4 regions of the Pseudomonas sp. REB1044 genome follow, and region 3 is predicted to be linked to each of the others. Evidence: predicted binding sites of a transcription regulator. Region 3 holds the regulator's gene; each other region holds the start of a gene.
The links. Region 3 encodes FliA, which starts transcription of late flagellar genes. Its sites were predicted from a motif close to CTAAAGTTTNNNNNNNNNNNGCCGNTAA; they were not measured.
Positions count from the first base shown of each region.

Region 1: a site for FliA is predicted at 1,742-1,769, ahead of GKC70_RS16100 (methyl-accepting chemotaxis protein). Genes of this name have one in related genera too.
Region 2: a site for FliA is predicted at 1,301-1,328, ahead of GKC70_RS04290 (methyl-accepting chemotaxis protein). Genes of this name have one in related genera too.
Region 4: a site for FliA is predicted at 2,668-2,695, ahead of GKC70_RS05660 (methyl-accepting chemotaxis protein). Genes of this name have one in related genera too.

Region 1 is NZ_CP046139.1:3,503,336-3,507,734, reverse strand. Features, by position in the region: gene GKC70_RS16100 (methyl-accepting chemotaxis protein) at 1-1,666, opposite strand, end outside; gene GKC70_RS16095 (LysR family transcriptional regulator) at 1,804-2,682, opposite strand; gene GKC70_RS16090 (PACE efflux transporter) at 2,784-3,212, shown strand; gene GKC70_RS16085 (GntR family transcriptional regulator) at 3,220-3,906, opposite strand; gene GKC70_RS16080 (FCD domain-containing protein) at 3,922-4,399, opposite strand, start outside.
Region 2 is NZ_CP046139.1:912,691-917,089, forward strand. Features, by position in the region: gene GKC70_RS04290 (methyl-accepting chemotaxis protein) at 1-1,262, opposite strand, end outside; gene GKC70_RS04295 (M48 family metallopeptidase) at 1,419-2,234, shown strand; gene GKC70_RS04300 (TMEM165/GDT1 family protein) at 2,365-2,949, opposite strand; yybP-ykoY riboswitch at 3,047-3,160, opposite strand; gene GKC70_RS04305 (class I SAM-dependent methyltransferase) at 3,202-4,200, opposite strand; gene GKC70_RS04310 (2-hydroxyacid dehydrogenase) at 4,349-4,399, opposite strand, start outside.
Region 3 is NZ_CP046139.1:1,783,300-1,787,698, reverse strand. Features, by position in the region: gene GKC70_RS08500 (chemotaxis protein CheA) at 1-82, opposite strand, end outside; gene GKC70_RS08495 (protein phosphatase CheZ) at 95-883, opposite strand; gene GKC70_RS08490 (chemotaxis response regulator CheY) at 902-1,276, opposite strand; gene fliA (RNA polymerase sigma factor FliA) at 1,381-2,121, opposite strand; gene fleN (MinD/ParA family protein) at 2,118-2,960, opposite strand; gene flhF (flagellar biosynthesis protein FlhF) at 3,028-4,338, opposite strand; gene flhA (flagellar biosynthesis protein FlhA) at 4,350-4,399, opposite strand, start outside.
Region 4 is NZ_CP046139.1:1,216,677-1,221,075, forward strand. Features, by position in the region: gene GKC70_RS05655 (glycosyltransferase family 1 protein) at 1-511, opposite strand, end outside; gene GKC70_RS05660 (methyl-accepting chemotaxis protein) at 668-2,542, opposite strand; gene GKC70_RS05665 (helicase HerA-like domain-containing protein) at 2,713-4,188, shown strand; gene GKC70_RS05670 (inorganic phosphate transporter) at 4,234-4,399, opposite strand, start outside.

The sequences.
Region 1 (4,399 bases), 1.7 Mb from region 3:
CGCTGGCCAGTCGTTCGCCCGCGCGGTTGGCCACCTGCACGGTCTGTTCGCTGGACACCTGGCTGGCGTTCATGGTGTGCACGGCTTCGCGCGAGCCGACCTGCAGGCCGGTGATCATGCGGTGAATCTCTTCGGCCGACTCCTGGGTGCGGTGCGCCAGGTTGCGCACCTCGTCAGCCACCACGGCGAAGCCGCGCCCAGCCTCGCCGGCACGAGCGGCCTCGATGGCGGCGTTGAGCGCCAGCAAGTTGGTCTGCTGGGAAATGCCTTTGATCACATCGAGGATCTTGCCGATTTCGTCGGTGCTGGCGTTGAGCGTTTCGATCTGCTGGCACGACTCGCTGATCTTCTGCGACAGCGCAGTCATGGCGCTGATCGCATCATCGACCACCTGGCGTCCATCGTTGGCCTGGTCGCTGGCGCCGCTGGCATGCTGCGAAGCATCGGCGGCATTGCGGGCGATTTCCTGGGTAGCGGCGCCCAACTGGTTGATCGCCGCCGCCACGCTGTTGGTTCGCAGGCTCTGCTCCTCCGAGCCATTGATCGAGGCATTGGATGCGCTCATGACCTGCTCGGACAGATCGTGCACCAGCCGCGTGGCCGAGGCCACTTCGCTGATCGAGGCATGGATACGCTCGACGAAGCGGTTGAAAGCGGCTGCCAGCTCGCCGAACTCATCCTTGTTCTGCACCTGCAGGCGGCGGGTGAGGTCGCCTTCACCTTCAGCGATATCGTGCATGGCGCGGCCCATGGTGGTCAGCGGACGCATCAGCACGGGAATCAGCAGACCCAGCACAGCGGCGATGGCGACCACAGCGATGAGCATGGCGATGATGGCCGAGCTGCGGAACTGGCCCAGAGCGGCGTAGGCTTTGTCTTTATCAATCGACAGGCCGATGTACCACTGCGCCGAAGGCAGACCGTTGACCGGCGTGAAGGAGACGATGCGCTCGGAGCCCGCGAGGGTCACGTCCTGCATGCCGGGTTCGACGCGCAGGCCGCTGTTGGGGTAGAGGTCCTTGAGATTCTTCATCAGCTGGTTCTTGTCGGGGCTGACGATCACCTGGCCTTCACGGTCGACCAGGAACGCATGGCCGATGCCGCCGAAATCCACGGCGTTGATGATGTCGACCAGGCTGTCCAGACTCAGGTCGCCACCGACCACACCGAGCAGTTCGCCGTTGCCGCGCGCCTTGACCGGGATGGCGATGGTCACCACCAGACCGCCCACCGAGGCTTGGTAAGGCGGGGTCAGCAGGGTCTGGTTGGCGCTGACGGCGGCGCTGTACCACGGACGCTTGCGCGGATCATAGCCGTCGGGCATCTGCGCGTCAGGGCGCTGGGTGAAGGCGCCATTGTTCTGGCCAAAGTAGGTGAACTGGAAGTTGCTGGTGTAGGAGGGCTGATCCACCAGCCCGGCCACTTGACTGCCGGTGCCTTGCTGGGCGATGTCCTGGGCCAGATTCTCCAGTACCAGGATGCGTCCGCTCATCCAGTTCTGCACGCTGCTGGCGGTCAGGGCGCCCGCCTGCTGCACAGACGACTCGATGTTCTGGGCGATGGTCTTGCGCTGCAGGTAGTCGTTGTAGAGGGTGAACAGTGCGAATGCCAGTACCACGACACCGCAGGCACTGAGGAGGATCTTGTGGCGAAACTTCAGGTTCATGTTTCGAGACCTTGAGCCGAAATCGGAGATGGCGGCCGCCCGCTCGTCGCGGGCTGGCGGTGCCTGTCGGAGTCGATATCGGCGTGCTTGACGAAAGGTTGAGGGCGTTGCTGGGGCATCCGACGGATGGTGAAGGCTCAGCGGCTGGTCAGCATGCCCACCAGCGCTCGCGCCGCCTGACCCAGCGGTTGGCTTTTGCGCCACAGCGCATGCACCGGCAACTGCAGTTCATTGCGCGTGTTGCGAAACGCCAGTCGCACCAAGCGTCCCGCCTGCACCCGCGGGGCGATACGCGCGCAGGGTAGATCGCCCCAACCCAGACCCGCTTCGACCATCTGCACGGCCAGGTCGACGCTGTCGGTACGCCAATGGGCGGTTCCGATCAGCGAGCGGGTATCGCCCAGCGGCAGGTGGCGGCTGTGTACTAGAATCTGGCGGATGTTCACCAGGTCTTCGAGGTCGCGAATGCGTCCTTCGCGAAAGGCCGGGTGATGCGGCGACAGCACCGCCACCAGCGCCTCGCTGCCCAGGTGCTGGAAGCTGCGCTGCGGATCCACCTGCAGTTCGGCGAAGGCCAGGCACAGCCCGACGCGGCCGCTGTCGAGCAACTGCAGGGCATCGTCCTGGGGCGCGCTGAGCAATTCGATGTCGAGCAATGGGTAGCGCTCGCCCAGTCGGGCGATGGCTGCCAGCAACGCAGCTGGATCGATATCGGTCACTACGGCGATGGACAGACTGCTCTCCAGGCCGCGCGACAGCTCCAGTGCATGCACCTGCAGCAAGCCCAGTTGTTCGGCGATCAGCCGGGCATGGGGTTCCAGGGCGCGAGCGCGATCGGTGGCGCGCACCTCGCGCGAGCCCCGCTCGAACAGCGGGTAGCCCAGTTCGGCTTCAAGATTGCCCACGGCCATGCTCACCGCCGAGGGTACGCGGCCGAGCAGTCGTGCCGCCGCGGAGAACGAACCGCCATCGAGCACGGCGAGAAACAGCTGGATGTTGTCACTGGAAAAGTTCATGGCGCCTCCTGTCAGTAGATCTGAAAGGAGCTGACTTTTTCTGTCAACAGAATTGATTCAGTCTTGGCGCCCTCATCAACGCCCGTGGAGCGACAACGACTGTGCAAGGCGCCAAACGCAAACTGGTCTACGTGACCTTCTATGAACTGATTGGGTTGTGCATGTCGACCCTGGGACTGGCGTACCTGTCAGACACCCAAGCCACGCACACCGGCCCGCTGGCGGTGATGATCACCACCATCGCCATGGTCTGGAACCTGATCTACAACACCCTGTTCGAGCGCTGGGAAAGTCGCCAGGCCAAGCGCGGGCGCGGCTTGGCCAGGCGGGTAGGGCACGCGGTGGGCTTTCAGTTGACCCTGGTGGTGTACCTCATCCCGCTGATCGCCTGGTGGCTGGACATGAGCCTGTGGGAGGCGTTCGTGGTGGACCTGGCGTTCATCGTGTTGGTACCGTGCTACACCTTTGTTTACAACTGGGCGTTCGATCGGATCTTCGGGTTGCCGACCTCGGCGTTGGCGACGGTGTGAGCCGCGCTCAGTCAGCGTCATCAAGGTCGAGCTTGGCTTCCAGCCGATCCAGGTGCTGATGCATCAGCAGGAGCGCCGACGTGGCATCGCCACCTTCCACTGCGTCGATAATGGCCTCGTGCTCTTCCCAGGCGCAGTGCTCACAGCAGGGCGCTTCATAGCGAGCGATGATCAGCGAGGTCATCGGTATCAGGCCATTGAGAAACCGCGCCAGCGGGGCGTTGTTGGCCATTTGCGCGAGCTTTAGGTGGAATTCGCCGCCCAGACGGATGGCCGTGCAGCGCTCGCCGCGTTCGTGGTGCAGCCGTTCACGCTCCACCAACTGACGCAACTGACGGATCTGGTTAGGACGCGCACGCTGGGTGGCCAGGCCGATCAAGGTGGTTTCGGCCAGGCGCCGGGCGCTGAGCACCTGGCGCGCCTGCTGCGGATCGGGCGCGGCCAGGTGCGCGGTGTGACTGGGCCGTTGGACCACCACCTGCTGGTCGGCCAGGCGACCGAGGACGCGGCGGATGACGGTGCGACTGACGCCGAACGCATTGCCCAGGGCCTGTTCGGGCAAAGCGCTGCCCGGCGGCAGGCGCTGTTCGAGGATGGCGTCGAACAGTCGCGGATAGATCTGTTCGGCACCCAGTCGGCCTTCGCCGGTCTTGATCAACTGGGGCAAGCGCGATGGATGGGCCAAGGCAGTCATGGTCGCTCTCCTGGGTCAATGGTCCGGGGCCGGATGCTCGTCCGGAATGTTCAGCTCGATGCCCATGCGCAGGCCTTCGGCGAGGATGTGCCGGCGCATCTGGGCGCTGGCCTCGGCGCTGTTGCGCGCACGGATCGCACGCACCACCGCTTCGTTTTCTTCCAGCCGCGCGGCGAAGTGTTCGGGCGAGTCGCGCAGCATCGCCGCGCTCTGCTTGAGGGCATTGCTGGTCTGCTGCACCACGCTCTGGAAGATTGGGTTGGTGGTCAGCGCGAACAGCGCTTCGTGCAACGCGATGTAGGCCACTACGCCGGCCTCGCTATCGCTGGCGTCCACCGCCTCGCGCAGGTCCATCAGGGTCAAACGCAACTGGCCGATGTCCTGGCTGCCGGCCGCTTGCGCAACCAGCCCGGCGATGAAGGGCTCGAGGGTATAGCGCAGCTCCAGCACGTCGGCCAGGCTGGCGGCGGCGACGCTGTCGCTGACCGAGACC
Region 2 (4,399 bases), 870 kb from region 3:
GCCTGGAGCTTGGCCAGGAAGGTGTTGAAGCCGCTGGCGATGGCGCCCAGTTCGTCGGCGCGGTCACTGTGCAGGCGGCGGGTGAGGTCGCCTTCGCCCTGGGCGATATCGTCGAGCATGGCCACCATCTGCTTCAGCGGACGGGCGATGCCATGGGCCAGCAGCCCGATCACCAGCAGGCCGAGCACGGCGATGCCCAGGCCGACCGCAGTCATGCCGAGGATATCGGTGCGGCGCTGCTCGCCGAGGTCTTTCTGCAATTGCGTGACATCGGCCATCACCGTGCTCAGCGGCAGTTGCAGCAGCAGCACCCAGCGCGCATCGGTGTGGGCCACTTTGAACGGCAGGTACAGCTCGATACGGTCCTTGTCCCGGTCGAGTTGATAGTGCAGCGCATCGCCATTGCTGCTGACCAGTGCGGCCGACTCGGCCGAATCCAGCACGTCACTGGCTTTTTCGCCGAACTTGGACGGGTCTTTGGTGTAGGCCACCAGGCGACCGTTGCTCGACACCAGGGCCAGTTCGCCGGCGCCATCATAGAGTTGGCGGTCGGCGGCGTTGAGCAAGTCCTGGATGAAGTCCACCGACAGGTCGGCCCCGGCGATGCCCTGGAATTGGCCGTTGAGCATGATCGGTTCGACGAACGAGGCGAGCATCACTGTCTTGTCGCCCACCTTGTAAGGCGCGGGATCGATCACGCAGGCCTTCTTGGTTTCCTTGGGGCACAGGTAGTACTCGCTGGCGCGCACGCCGGTGGCCAGGATGGTCTGATCGTTGACGTCGACCAGGCGATCCTGGCCGAGACTGCCGTCGGCGTTGCGGAACCACCAGGGCAGGAAGCGTTCGCCGTTGACGTCGGCGTGATCCAGGGCATTGGGTTCCCAGCCTAGGTAGGCGCCGAGCACGCTGGGGTTGTCCTCGACGGTGCGCTTGAGCAGGTTGCTCAGGTAGGCGCGGTCGATCTGCATCAGCGGTTTGCCATCTGCATCCTGCGCGCCGAGCAGGCCGTTGAGCGTGGCCAGGCTGCGGCTGATCAGCAGCGGCGCTTCCAGGCCGCGCTGGATTTCGCTGACCTGGGTGCGCGCCAGCGCCGATAGGCGCTGTTCGATGACCGTCTCGAACTGCTGCTGGGTGCGCTGCTGTACCAGGGCCTGGGTGCGCGCTCCGGCGTACACGGCGTAGAGCACCAGGGCGGCGACGATGCTCAACACGATGGCACCGGCCAGCGCCGCCACGGAAAACTGGATCGACTTGAACTTCATGATCGAAAAGCTCCACGCCAGGAGGTCGTTGTCCTGGGTTATCGGCGTGGGCTGGGCAAAGCATGAGGACGGTTGTCAGAAATCTTCGACGCACCTCTGGCAGGGGCGCACGACTGGGCCTAGGATACGCGGCATGTAAAAAGAGGGAGTCTTTTCATGCGTAAGTCATTCGTGGTCAGCCTGTTGAGTGCCAGCATCCTGCTGGGCGGCTGCCAGGCGGTCAACACCACCAGCGGCGGTGCGGTGGGCGTGGAGCGCAAGCAGTACATGTTCAGCATGCTGTCCACCGACGAGGTGAACCAGATGTACGCCCAGTCGTACCAGCAGACCCTCGGCGAAGCCTCGAGCAAAGGCGTGCTGGACAAGACCAGCAATGACGCACGACGCGTGCAGTTGATCGCCGACCGCCTGATCGCCCAGGCGCCCAAGTTCCGCCCGGATGCGGCGCAGTGGAAGTGGGAAGTCAACGTGATCAAGAGCGATGAGCTCAACGCCAACTGCGGCCCTGGCGGCAAGATCATCGTCTACACCGGCCTGATCGATCAGCTCAAGCTCACCGATGCCGAGCTGGCGGCGGTGATGGGCCATGAAATCGCCCACGCCCTGCGCGAGCACGGCCGTGAAGCCATGTCCAAGGCCTACGGCATCAACATGGCGCGCCAGGGCGCCGGTGCCATCTTCGGCCTGGGCCAGGACAGCATGGCGCTGGCCGACACCGTGGTGAACTACGCCATGACCTTGCCCAACAGCCGCGCCAACGAGAACGAAGCCGACCTGATCGGTCTCGAGCTGTCGGCCCGCGCCGGTTATGACCCGAACGCGGCGATCACCTTGTGGAACAAGATGAGCAAGGCCTCCGAAGGCGCCCCGCCCGAGTTCATGAGCACTCACCCCGCCTCGAGCAGCCGCATCGCCTCCCTGCAAGCGGCCATTCCCAAAGTCATGCCCTTGTATCAACAGGCGGCTAAGTAGCGGCTACGAGCTTCAAGCTGCAAGCTGCAAGCTGCAAGCGGCAAGCGGCAAGTCAAGCCGCGCCGCGCCTTCTTGCCGCTTGAAGCTTGAAACTTGCGGCTGCTTCACCCCCTTGCCGCTTGCCGCTGCCCTACACCCAACCGCTGGTTTTCATGGCCGAGTAGACGGCCACGGCGGCCAGTACGAAGAAGGCGGCGGCGGCCAGGCGGCGGATCAGGGTCAGGGGCAGTTTGTCGGCGGCGAAGTTGCCGGCCAGTACCACCGGCACGTTGGCGATCAGCATGCCCAGGGTGGTGCCCACGATCACCAGGATCAGGTGCGGGTACTGCGCGGCCAGCATCACCGTGGCGACCTGGGTCTTGTCGCCGATCTCGGCCAGGAAGAACGCGATCAACGTGGTCAGGAACGGCCCGAAGCGCCGCGCGTTGCTGCTCTCGTCGTCGTCCATCTTGTCCGGCACCAGGGTCCACAGGGCCGTGGCGGTGAAGCTCGCGGCGAGGATCCAGTGCAGCACGCTTTCGGTGAAGAAACCGCTGACCCAGGCGCCAACCGCACCGGCGGCCGCATGGTTGGCCAGGGTCGCGGCGACGATACCGGCGATGATCGGCCAGGGCTTGCGGAAACGGGCGGCGAGAATGAGCGCGAGCAGTTGCGTCTTGTCGCCAATTTCGGCGAGCGCAACGATGGCGGTGGGGACCAGCAGGGATTCGAGCATCAGGCTTCCTACGGGGGCGGGTCGACACGGCTATGACACGTACAGCCTTCCCGCCCCGGGTAAGGTGTGCGTGTCATAGGTCTTGTCAAACCCTGGGCTCATCTGTGTGAGCCGTGAGGTCGCACGCGCCATGGCCTGTGGGCCAAGTGTGTTGACGCGTGCCGGGCAAGCTGAGGACGCTTGCGGGAGACTACTCCCCTAGGACGGAGCGGATTCTGCCTAGCCGATTCGGTTTCGGCAAGCGCTTTTTTTCTAGCCGCGAATGGCCCGATAAATTCGGAAACCGTCCCCTTCGGCGCGGGTTTCGCAGTTGCCCAAAGACTGTTGGATGAGCGGTTGATAGCGCAGGAAACTGTTGGCGACTATCCGCATTTCTCCGCCTTTTACCAGCTTTTTAGCCGATTTTAGCAGCAGGTTTTCCGAGGCCTGATAGTCGGTATGAACCCCGGTGTGGAACGGCGGATTGCTGACGATCGCGCTCAGTTCATCGGGGGCAGCGTCGATGCCGTCGCCGCTGATGACCTCGCCCTGCAGGCCGTTCGCGGCCAAGGTCAGGCGACTGGCCGCGACGGCGAAGGCATCGACGTCGAGCAGGGTCACCTGGCTTTGCGGATAGCGGCGCTTGAGGGTGGCGCCCAGCACTCCGGCACCGCAGCCGAAGTCCAGCACATGGCCCACTGGTAGGTGCTCCAGGTGCTGCAGCAGCAGGGCGGTGCCGCGATCCAGGCGCCCATGGCTGAACACGCCAGGCAGGCTGATCACCTGCAGTGGGCCATCGTCCAGCGCCAGCTCGAAGCGCTGGGCCAGGCTGTCCAGCGGCGTAGCCTCGGGGGCGCGGTCCACCGTCACCTGCCACAGTTGGCAGTGGCGGGCGCTGTCGAGCTTGCGCGGCTTGCCGAACGCCTGCAACAGCTTGGCCGCGCCCTCAATGCCACTGCGCTTTTCCCCCACCAGGTACACGCTGCGTCCGGCCAGGCGCGCGGCCAGTGCGTTGAGCAGATAGGCGGCCAGGTCGCGCGACTTGGGCAGGCACAGCACGGCGGCGTCGAAGGCCACTTCGGGAACGTCCACGCCGAAGTGGCTGCGACCGGCGAAGCGCTGTTGCAGCCACCCGTGATCCCCCGCATGCCAGGTCCAGGCCTGGGCCTGCGGCAGTTGCCCCAGCAGGCCATCGGCGGCGGCTCCGGCGATCAGCAGCGGGCCTTGGAACAGGTCCGCCTGGCGGAGCAACACTTCACTGCGCGGGTCCATGTCGGACGTCTCCTGAAAAAAGCGCGAAGTGTATCACTTGGCAAGCGCGGCGCCGCGAGCGGACCGCGTCGCGCTCCGAGGTGTTCCGCCTCGCCGCGGCCATTGGCGCAACAACCGGAGCCGTGCATGGCCGCTGCTACCGGCCCCGTCAACCCACCACCCGCCGTGGCTGTCCCGCGAAGTAGGCCTGGGCGTTCTC
Region 3 (4,399 bases):
GTTGCTCGGACAGTTGCTCGAGGATTTCGCCGGCTTCTACCAGGAAATCCTGAAGGATTTCTTCATCGGCGCCGAAGCTCATTAAACGTGCTCCCTAAAAACCCAGGCTGGATAGCAGATCGTCGACATCGTCCTGACCGGACACGACGTCTTCACGCTTATCGGCATGAATCTGCGGACCTTCACCCCGGGCTGGATGTTTTTCTTCATCTTTTTCAGCACGCAATTGATCGTGGTCATGTTCGATACCGGCAAAGCGGTCGACTTGACTGGCCATCAACACGAGTTTGAGCAGATTGCTTTCGACCTCGGCGACCAACGCGGTGACCCGCTTGATCACCTGCCCGGTCAGATCTTGGTAGTCCTGGGCGAGCAGAATGTCGTTGAGATGACCGGCCACCTTGCGGTTGCCTTCGGCGCTGTGCGTCAGGAAACCGTCGACGCGTTTGACCAACTCGCGAAACTCGGTCGCCGGCACTTCGCGACGCATGAAGCGCTGCCAATCGGCCGACAACGTCTGCGCCTCGGCCGACAGGTCGTTGAGCACGGGCGTGCTCTCCTCGACCAGGTCCATGGTGCGGTTGGCCGCGTTCTCGGTCAGGCGGACCACGTAGGACAGCCGTTCGGTGGCGTCGGTGATCTGCGACACTTCCTCGGCCTGCGGCATGCGCGGGTCGATCTGGAAGCTGACGATGGCGCTGTGCAGCTCACGGGTCAGTTTGCCGACCTCTTGATACAAGCCACGGTCTCGGGTCTGGTTGAGCTGATGGATCAGCTGCACCGCCTCGCCGAACTGGCCGCGCTCAAGGCTCTGCACCAGTTGTTCGGCATGCTTCTTCAGGGTCGACTCGAACTCCCCCAAAGAATCTTTTTTTGATTCCATAGCGCCCCCAGACATGCTTCAGCCGTTGACGCGTTCGAAGATCTTCTCGATCTTTTCTTTGAGCACCTGCGCGGTGAATGGCTTGACTACATAGCCGTTGACCCCGGCCTGAGCCGCTTCGATGATCTGCTCGCGCTTGGCCTCGGCCGTCACCATCAGCACGGGAATCCCCTTGAGCCGGTCGTGGGCGCGCACCTTGCGCAGCAGATCGATGCCGGACATGCCGGGCATGTTCCAGTCGGTCACCAGGAAGTCGTAGTGGCCACTTTCGAGCATCGGCAACGCCGTGACGCCGTCGTCGGCCTCTTCGGTGTTGGTGAAGCCCAGATCACGCAACAGGTTCTTGATGATCCGCCGCATCGTCGAGAAGTCGTCAACGATGAGGATTTTCATGTCTTTGTTCAATTAGACCTCCAAGCAGTCTTAAACGCGCTCGTCTCACAAGCGCGCGCTCAATCAATTCGGCACCACGGACAACGACTGCAGCGAATCGGGGCTCAGCGTGCCCGCCATTCTCCCAGGCGGCTGCGCAGACGCGCCGCGCACTGGCTGTGCAACTGGCTCACGCGCGATTCACTGACCCCCAGCACTTCCCCGATCTCCTTGAGGTTCAGTTCCTCGTCGTAGTACAGGGCCAGGACCAGACGCTCGCGCTCCGGCAGGTTGGCGATCGCATCGGTCAGCGCGGCCTGGAAGCGCTCGTCTTCCAGATCGCGCGACGGCTCGACCTGACCACTGACCCCATCCTCGTGCAGCCCCTCGTGTTCACCGTCCTGCAGCAGGTCGTCGAAACTGAACAGACGGCTGCCCAAGGTATCGTTCAGGATCCCGTAATAATCGTCGAGACCCAATTGGAGTTCGGCAGCAACCTCGTGATCTTTAGCGTCACGACCGGTTCTTGCTTCGACGCAGCGAATCGCGTCGCTGACCATACGCGTGTTGCGGTGCACCGAACGCGGCGCCCAATCGCCCTTGCGCACCTCATCGAGCATCGCACCGCGGATGCGAATACCGGCGTAGGTCTCGAAGCTCGCGCCCTTGCTGGCGTCGTATTTGTTGGCCACTTCCAGCAGACCGATCATGCCGGCCTGGATCAGGTCCTCAACCTGCACGTTGGCCGGCAGGCGCGCCAGCAGATGGTAGGCGATACGCTTGACCAGCGGCGCATAGCGCTCGACCAGCTCGTATTGGGCGTCCTTGGAGGCTTTGCTGTACATCTTGAAGCCGCTCGCGTTCATAGCACCGGTCCCGCGCTGGTGGGTTGCACCAGGCGCTCGACGAAGAATTCCAGGTGGCCGCGCGGGTTGGCCGGCAACGGCCAGCTGTCGACCTTCTGCGCGATGGCCTTGAACGCCAGGGCGCACTTGGAGCGCGGAAACGCCTCGTAGACCGCGCGCTGCTTCTGTACCGCCTTGCGCACGCATTCGTCGTAAGGCACGGCGCCGACGTACTGCAAGGCAACGTCGAGGAAACGGTCGGTGACCTTGGTCAGCTTGGCGAACAGGTTGCGCCCTTCCTGTGGGCTCTGCGCCATGTTGGCCAGGACGCGGAAGCGGTTCATGCCGTAATCGCGGTTGAGCAGCTTGATCAAGGCGTAGGCGTCGGTGATCGAGGTGGGCTCGTCGCACACCACCAGCAGCACTTCCTGGGCGGCGCGCACGAAGCTGACCACCGAGTCACCGATGCCCGCAGCGGTGTCGATCACCAGCACATCGAGGTTGTCGCCGATTTCGCTGAACGCCTGAATCAGCCCGGCATGCTGTGCCGGCGCCAGGTGCACCATGCTCTGGGTGCCGGAGGCTGCAGGCACGATGCGCACACCGCCCGGCCCCTGCAGGAGCACATCGCGCAGCTCGCAGCGCCCCTCGATGACGTCGGCCAGGGTGCGTTTGGGCGTGAGCCCCAGCAGCACATCGACGTTGGCCAGACCCAGGTCGGCGTCCAGCAACATGACCCGGCGGCCGAGCTCGGCCAGCGCCAGGGACAGGTTCACTGAAACGTTGGTCTTGCCGACGCCACCTTTGCCACCGGTGACGGCGATCACCTGTACGGGATGCATGCTACCCATGTCTGTTATTTACCTTGTCTCGCGTGGGACTTGCCCACTTGGAGGGTCGCTGTCGACTTCCGTGCGCCGTGCATCGTCAACCTACGCGCTTGTCGGGATTGTGGTAGAGATCAGCGAACATGTCGGCCATGGCCTCCTCGCTGGGATCTTCCTGCAACTGCACACTGACAGCGCGACTGACCAATTGGTGCCGGCGCGGCAGCTGCAGATCGTCAGGAATGCGCGGACCATCGGTGAGATAGGCCACGGGCAGTTCATGACTGATGGCCAGACTCAGCACTTCGCCAAGGCTGCCGGTTTCGTCGAGCTTGGTCAGGATGCACCCGGCCAGGCCACAGCGCTTGTAGCTGTGGTAGGCGGCGGTGAGCACCTGCTTCTGGCTGGTGGTGGCCAGTACCAGGTAGTTGCGCGCGGCGATGCCGCGCCCGGCCAGCGACTCGAGCTGCATGCGCAGGGCCGGGTCGCTGGCCTGCAGGCCGGCGGTATCGATCAGCACCACGCGCTTGCGCAGCAGCGGTTCTAGGGCTTGGGCCAGCGATTGGCCCGGGTCGACGTAGGTCACCGGCACGTTGAGGATGCGGCCCAGGGTCTTGAGCTGCTCCTGCGCACCGATGCGGTAGCTGTCCATGCTCACCAGCGCCAGGTTGTGCGCGCCGTACTTGAGCACGTAGCGCGCCGCCAGCTTGGCCAGGGTGGTGGTTTTGCCCATGCCGGCCGGACCGACCATGGCGATCACCCCACCCTCTTCCAGCGGCTCGACCTCCGGCACCTGGATCAGGCGCGCCAGATGCGCCAGGACCATGCGCCAGGCCTGGCGCGGCTCGTCGATTTCGCCGGCCAGTTGCAGCAGCTCGCGGGCGATCGGACCGGACAGGCCCAGGCGCTGCAAGCGGCGCCAGAGATTGGCCTGCTGGGGCTTGTTGCCCTGCAGTTGACCCCAGGCGAGCGAGCCGAGCTGCACTTCGAGCAACTCGCGCAGGCCCGAGAGCTCCGAGCGCATGGCGTCGAACACGCGGCGATCGACGCCCGACACGGCCGCAGCCGGCGCGGCAGCGGGCGCCTCGACGTGCGGCTCGACCAGCGGTTCGGAAGCGGTCAGCGAAAGGCCGGCGAACAGTTGACGATTGCCCGCCTCGACGTCGCCACGCCCGTCCAGTTCGGCCTGGGCGGTAGCGATGCGCGATTGGGTCTTGCGCAGCTCGTCTTCCAGCTCCAGGTTGGGCACGCGCGGGGCCAGGGCGGACAGCGTGTAGTCCAGCGCGGCCGTGAGCTCGACACCACCGGCAATGCGCCGGTTGCCGATGATCGCGGCATCGGCACCAAGCTCATCGCGGACCAGTTTCATGGCCTGACGCATGTCGGCGGCGAAAAAACGCTTAACTTGCATAACCCACTACCTCAGCCGTTAGGGCCCACGGTGGCAACGATGGTGACTTGCTTGTTGTCCG
Region 4 (4,399 bases), 570 kb from region 3:
CATGCACTTCGCGTACGCCAAGACGGCGCAGCTTGTCGGCCATCACCTGACTGGGCGCCAACACCCGATCAAAGTTGCCATACAGCTTGCTGACATAGGCCTCGACGTTGGGGGTGAACCAGTTGCCCATGCGGTTGCTGACCAACAGTGGCAGGTCGGAATGGTAGAAGCCGATCACCGGCACATCCAACTGCCGCCGCGCCTCCAGCGCCGCCCAGGCGGTGAGGTAGGGATCGCCGACTTCGATCAGGTCTGGCTGCAAGCGCCGCAGCACATTGCACCAGGGCGCCAGACGCACGGGGAAACGGTAGCCCTTGCCGAACGGCAGCGGCGGCGCCGGCACGTGATAGATGCCGTCGGCATGGCGGGCGTGGGCCCCGGGAATGAGGAGACTGTGACGCACGCCGGCCATGGCATCCAGACGGTGGTGTTTGGCATCAAGATAGGTCCGTACGCCGCCGCTGGCGGGGGCATAGAACATGGTGATGTCAGCGATGTGCACGATCAGCATCCCTCCGGGATCGTCTTCGGGTCTGTCATCCGGCGGTAACAGGCCGGGGGTGACGCGCCTAACGATTGACCTTGGCTGGGCCGGGTTCGTTCGATCGGGGTGGGGCACGCTGCGCTGCCTGCGACGGGTGTCGCAGACAGCGCGGCGAGTGGCGGATCAGATGCGGAAGCTGCCGACCAGCTGCTTGAGGCGGACGGTCTGCTGCTCAAGGTCGGAGCAGGCACGCAAGGTAGCCTGCAGGTTTTCCACGCCTTCCTGATTGAGCATGTTGATTTCGTTGATATCCATGTTGATCGACTCCACCACGGAAGTTTGTTCCTCGGTGGCGGTGGCGACCGACTGGTTCATGCCGTCGATCTCGCCGATGCGCTGGGTCACGCTGCCCAGGCGCTCACCGGCCTGGTTGGCGATCTGCATGCTGTCCTGGCTGTGGCGCTGGCTCTGGTCCATGGTCTCCACTGAAGTGCGGGCGCCGACTTGCAGCTCTTCGATCATCGACTGCACCTGCTGCGCCGATTCCTGGGTGCGGTGGGCGAGGTTGCGCACTTCGTCGGCGACCACGGCGAACCCTCGTCCCGCTTCGCCCGCGCGTGCCGCTTCGATCGCGGCGTTCAGTGCCAGGAGGTTGGTCTGCTGGGAGATGCTGGTGATGACTTCGAGGATCTGACCGATGTTCACGGTCTTGTCGTTGAGGGTTTCGATGTTGGCGCTGGAACTGACGATCAGGTCCGACAGGCGATTCATCGCCTGGATGTTGCGCTCCACCACCTGCTGACCTTCTTCGGCCAGCAGCCGTGCCGAGCTGGCATGCTGCGAGGCCTGGGCGGCGTTGCCGGCGATTTCCTGGGCCGCGGCGCCCAGTTCATTGATGGCGGCGGCCACGCTGTTGGTGCGGTTGGCCTGCTCGTCGCTGTTGTGCATCGACGAGTTGGAGGCGCTGATCACCCGCATGGCCACCTCGTTGACCTGCTCTGTGGCCGACGACACTTCGCGGATCGAGCCATGCACGCGTTCGACGAAGCGGTTGAAGGCACTGCCCAGCACGCCGAATTCGTCGTGATTATGGATCGTCAGGCGTTTGGTCAGATCGCCTTCACCCTCGGCGATGTCTTCCATAGCGCGGGTCATGGTCATCAGCGGCTGCATGAGGACGCGGATCAGCAGGCCGAGCAGGGCGATGATGATCACCACCGCCACCACGGTGGCGATCACCGCAGAAGTGCGGAAGGTGCTGAGCATGCTGAAGGCTTTGTCTTTATCCACCGACAGGCCGATGTACCAGTTGGCCGACGGCAGACCCTGGATCGGGGTGAAGGTAATGAGGCGCTGGTGGCCGTCGACCTCGACTTGTGTGAGTTTGCCGGTCAGTTTCGGGGTGTTTTGCGGGAACGCTTCGGTCAGCGGCTTCATCACCAGGGCGTTGTCAGGATGCACCAGGATCTTGCCCTGGTCGTTGACCAGGAAGGCATAGCCCAGGCCGCCGAAGTTCAGCGAGTTGATGATCTGCACCAGACCATCGAGCGCCAGGTCGCCGCCGACCACGCCGACGCTGGTGGAGACTTTGTCGATTACGCCGATCACCATCTTGCCGGTGGTGGCGTCGATGTAGGGTTCGGTGAGGATCGGGCCGCCGGCATTCATGCCGTCCTTGTACCAGCCGCGCACGCGCGGATCGTATCCGTCCGGCATCTTGCTGTCGGGGCGCACGCTGAAGCCGCCGTCGACCTTGCCCAGGTAAACCGTGAGGAAGCTGGAGATCAGGGCTTTTTGACCCATCAGGGTTTCGGCGTCGCTGGGGCTCTGGGCAATGTTCTGCGCCAGGTTCTCTACCAGGCGGATACGCCCTTCGAACAGGCTGCGGATGTTGGTCGAGGTGGACTGACCCATTTCCGTCAGGTAGTTCTCCAGGTCTTCGCGAATGGCATTACGCTGGAGGTAATCGTTGTACAGAGTGAACAGCGCGAAGGCCAGTATCACGATAAGGGACGCCGCCAAGAGAATCTTGTGGCTGAAACGAAGGCTTTTGTTCATGACGTAATCCGGTCCGCTAAGGTTTATCGGGTCGCTCGCACAACGCACAGCAGCAGAAAGAACAGCGCAACAATTTTGCGGGCCTGGTGGGTTGCTTCCTGCAGTTGGGCCATTAACGCCTCTGGCTATCGGCCGCCTTGGGGCAAAGCTTGAGAAGAGGAAGAAAGAAGATGTCAGATTCTTCGCAAATCGTTGTAGGTGCCGGTCTTGACGGCCTGCCCGTTGGCCAGGCCATGCGTCTGGCCAACCGTCACGGCCTGGTCGCCGGGGCCACCGGCACGGGCAAGACGGTCACGCTGCAGCGCCTGGCCGAGGTGTTCAGCGATGCCGGGGTGGCGGTCTTCGCCGCCGACATCAAAGGTGATCTGTGTGGGCTGGGCGCTGCCGGTGCGCCTGCGGGCAAGGTGGCCGAGCGTATCGCCGACATGCCATGGCTGCAGCACCAACCGCGGGCTTATTCGGTGACGCTGTGGGACATCGCCGGGCAAAGCGGTCATCCACTGCGCACTACCTTGAGCGAAATGGGGCCGTTGCTGCTGGGCAACCTGCTGGAGCTCACCGACAGCCAGCAAGCGGCGCTGTATGCCGCGTTCAAGGTCGCCGATCGAGAAGGTTTGCTGCTGCTCGACCTCAAGGACCTCAAGGCGCTGCTCGCGCACCTGAGGGACAACCCGCAACTGCTTGGCGATGACCGGGCGTTGATGACCACAGGCTCCACCCAGGCGTTGCTGCGGCGCCTGGCAACCCTGGAGCAGCAGGGCGCCGAGGCCTTGTTCGGCGAACCGGCTCTGCAGTTGGAGGACCTGTTGCGGGTCGATGCCGACGGTCGCGGGCGCATTCACCTGCTCGACGCCAGTCGCCTGGTGCACGAAGCGCCCAAGGTCTATGCGACCTTCCTATTGTGGTTACTGGCGGAACTGTTTGAGCAACTGCCAGAGCGCGGCGACGCGGACAAACCGGTGCTGGCGCTGTTCTTCGACGAAGCGCACCTGCTGTTCAACGGCACGCCCAAGGCCTTGCAGGACCGGCTGGAACAAGTGGTGCGGCTGATCCGCTCGAAAGGCGTCGGGGTGTACTTCGTTACCCAGTCACCGAGCGATCTGCCGGATGCGGTGCTCGCCCAGCTGGGCTTGCGTATCCAGCACGGGCTGCGGGCCTTCACCGTTCGCGAGCAGAAGGCGCTGCGCGCCGTGGCCGAGGGTTTTCGCCCGAACCCGGCGTTCGACACCTTGGCGGTGTTGACCGAGTTGGGCATTGGCGAGGCCTTGGTGGGCACGCTGCAGGACAAGGGCACGCCTGAGTTGGTGCAGCGTGTGCGGGTGGCCCCGCCGCAATCGCGCATCGGGCCGCTGACGGCGGCCGAACGCAGCGCGCTGATCGCCGCTTCGCCCTTGGCCGGGCGCTATGACCAGCCGATCGATCGCGAGTCGGCCTATGAACGGCTCACCCAGCGCAAGGGTGAGCCGGTCGAGCCGGCACCACAGCCCCAGGCCGAGCAGGAGAGCTTCGCCGACAAGGCCGGGGAGTTTCTGCAGGGCGCAGCGGGGCAGGCGATCAAATCGGCGGTACGCCAAGCCGCCAACCAGTTGGGTCGGCAGTTGGTGCGGGGGTTGATGGGGTCGTTGTTGGGCGGCAAGAAGCGTTGAGCAGACGATAGGAACGGCCGGGCGCCGTTCCTATCGCAATACGCTTCAGCCGATGGCCTTGGACGCCAGCCAGAACAGGCCGGCGGCCAGTCCCATGGAGGCGGGCAGGGTGAGCACCCAGGCCATCAGGATGGTCTTCACCGTGCTGCTCTGCAGGCCGCTCTTGTTGGCGACCATGGTGCCGGCGACACCCGAGGACAACACATGGGTG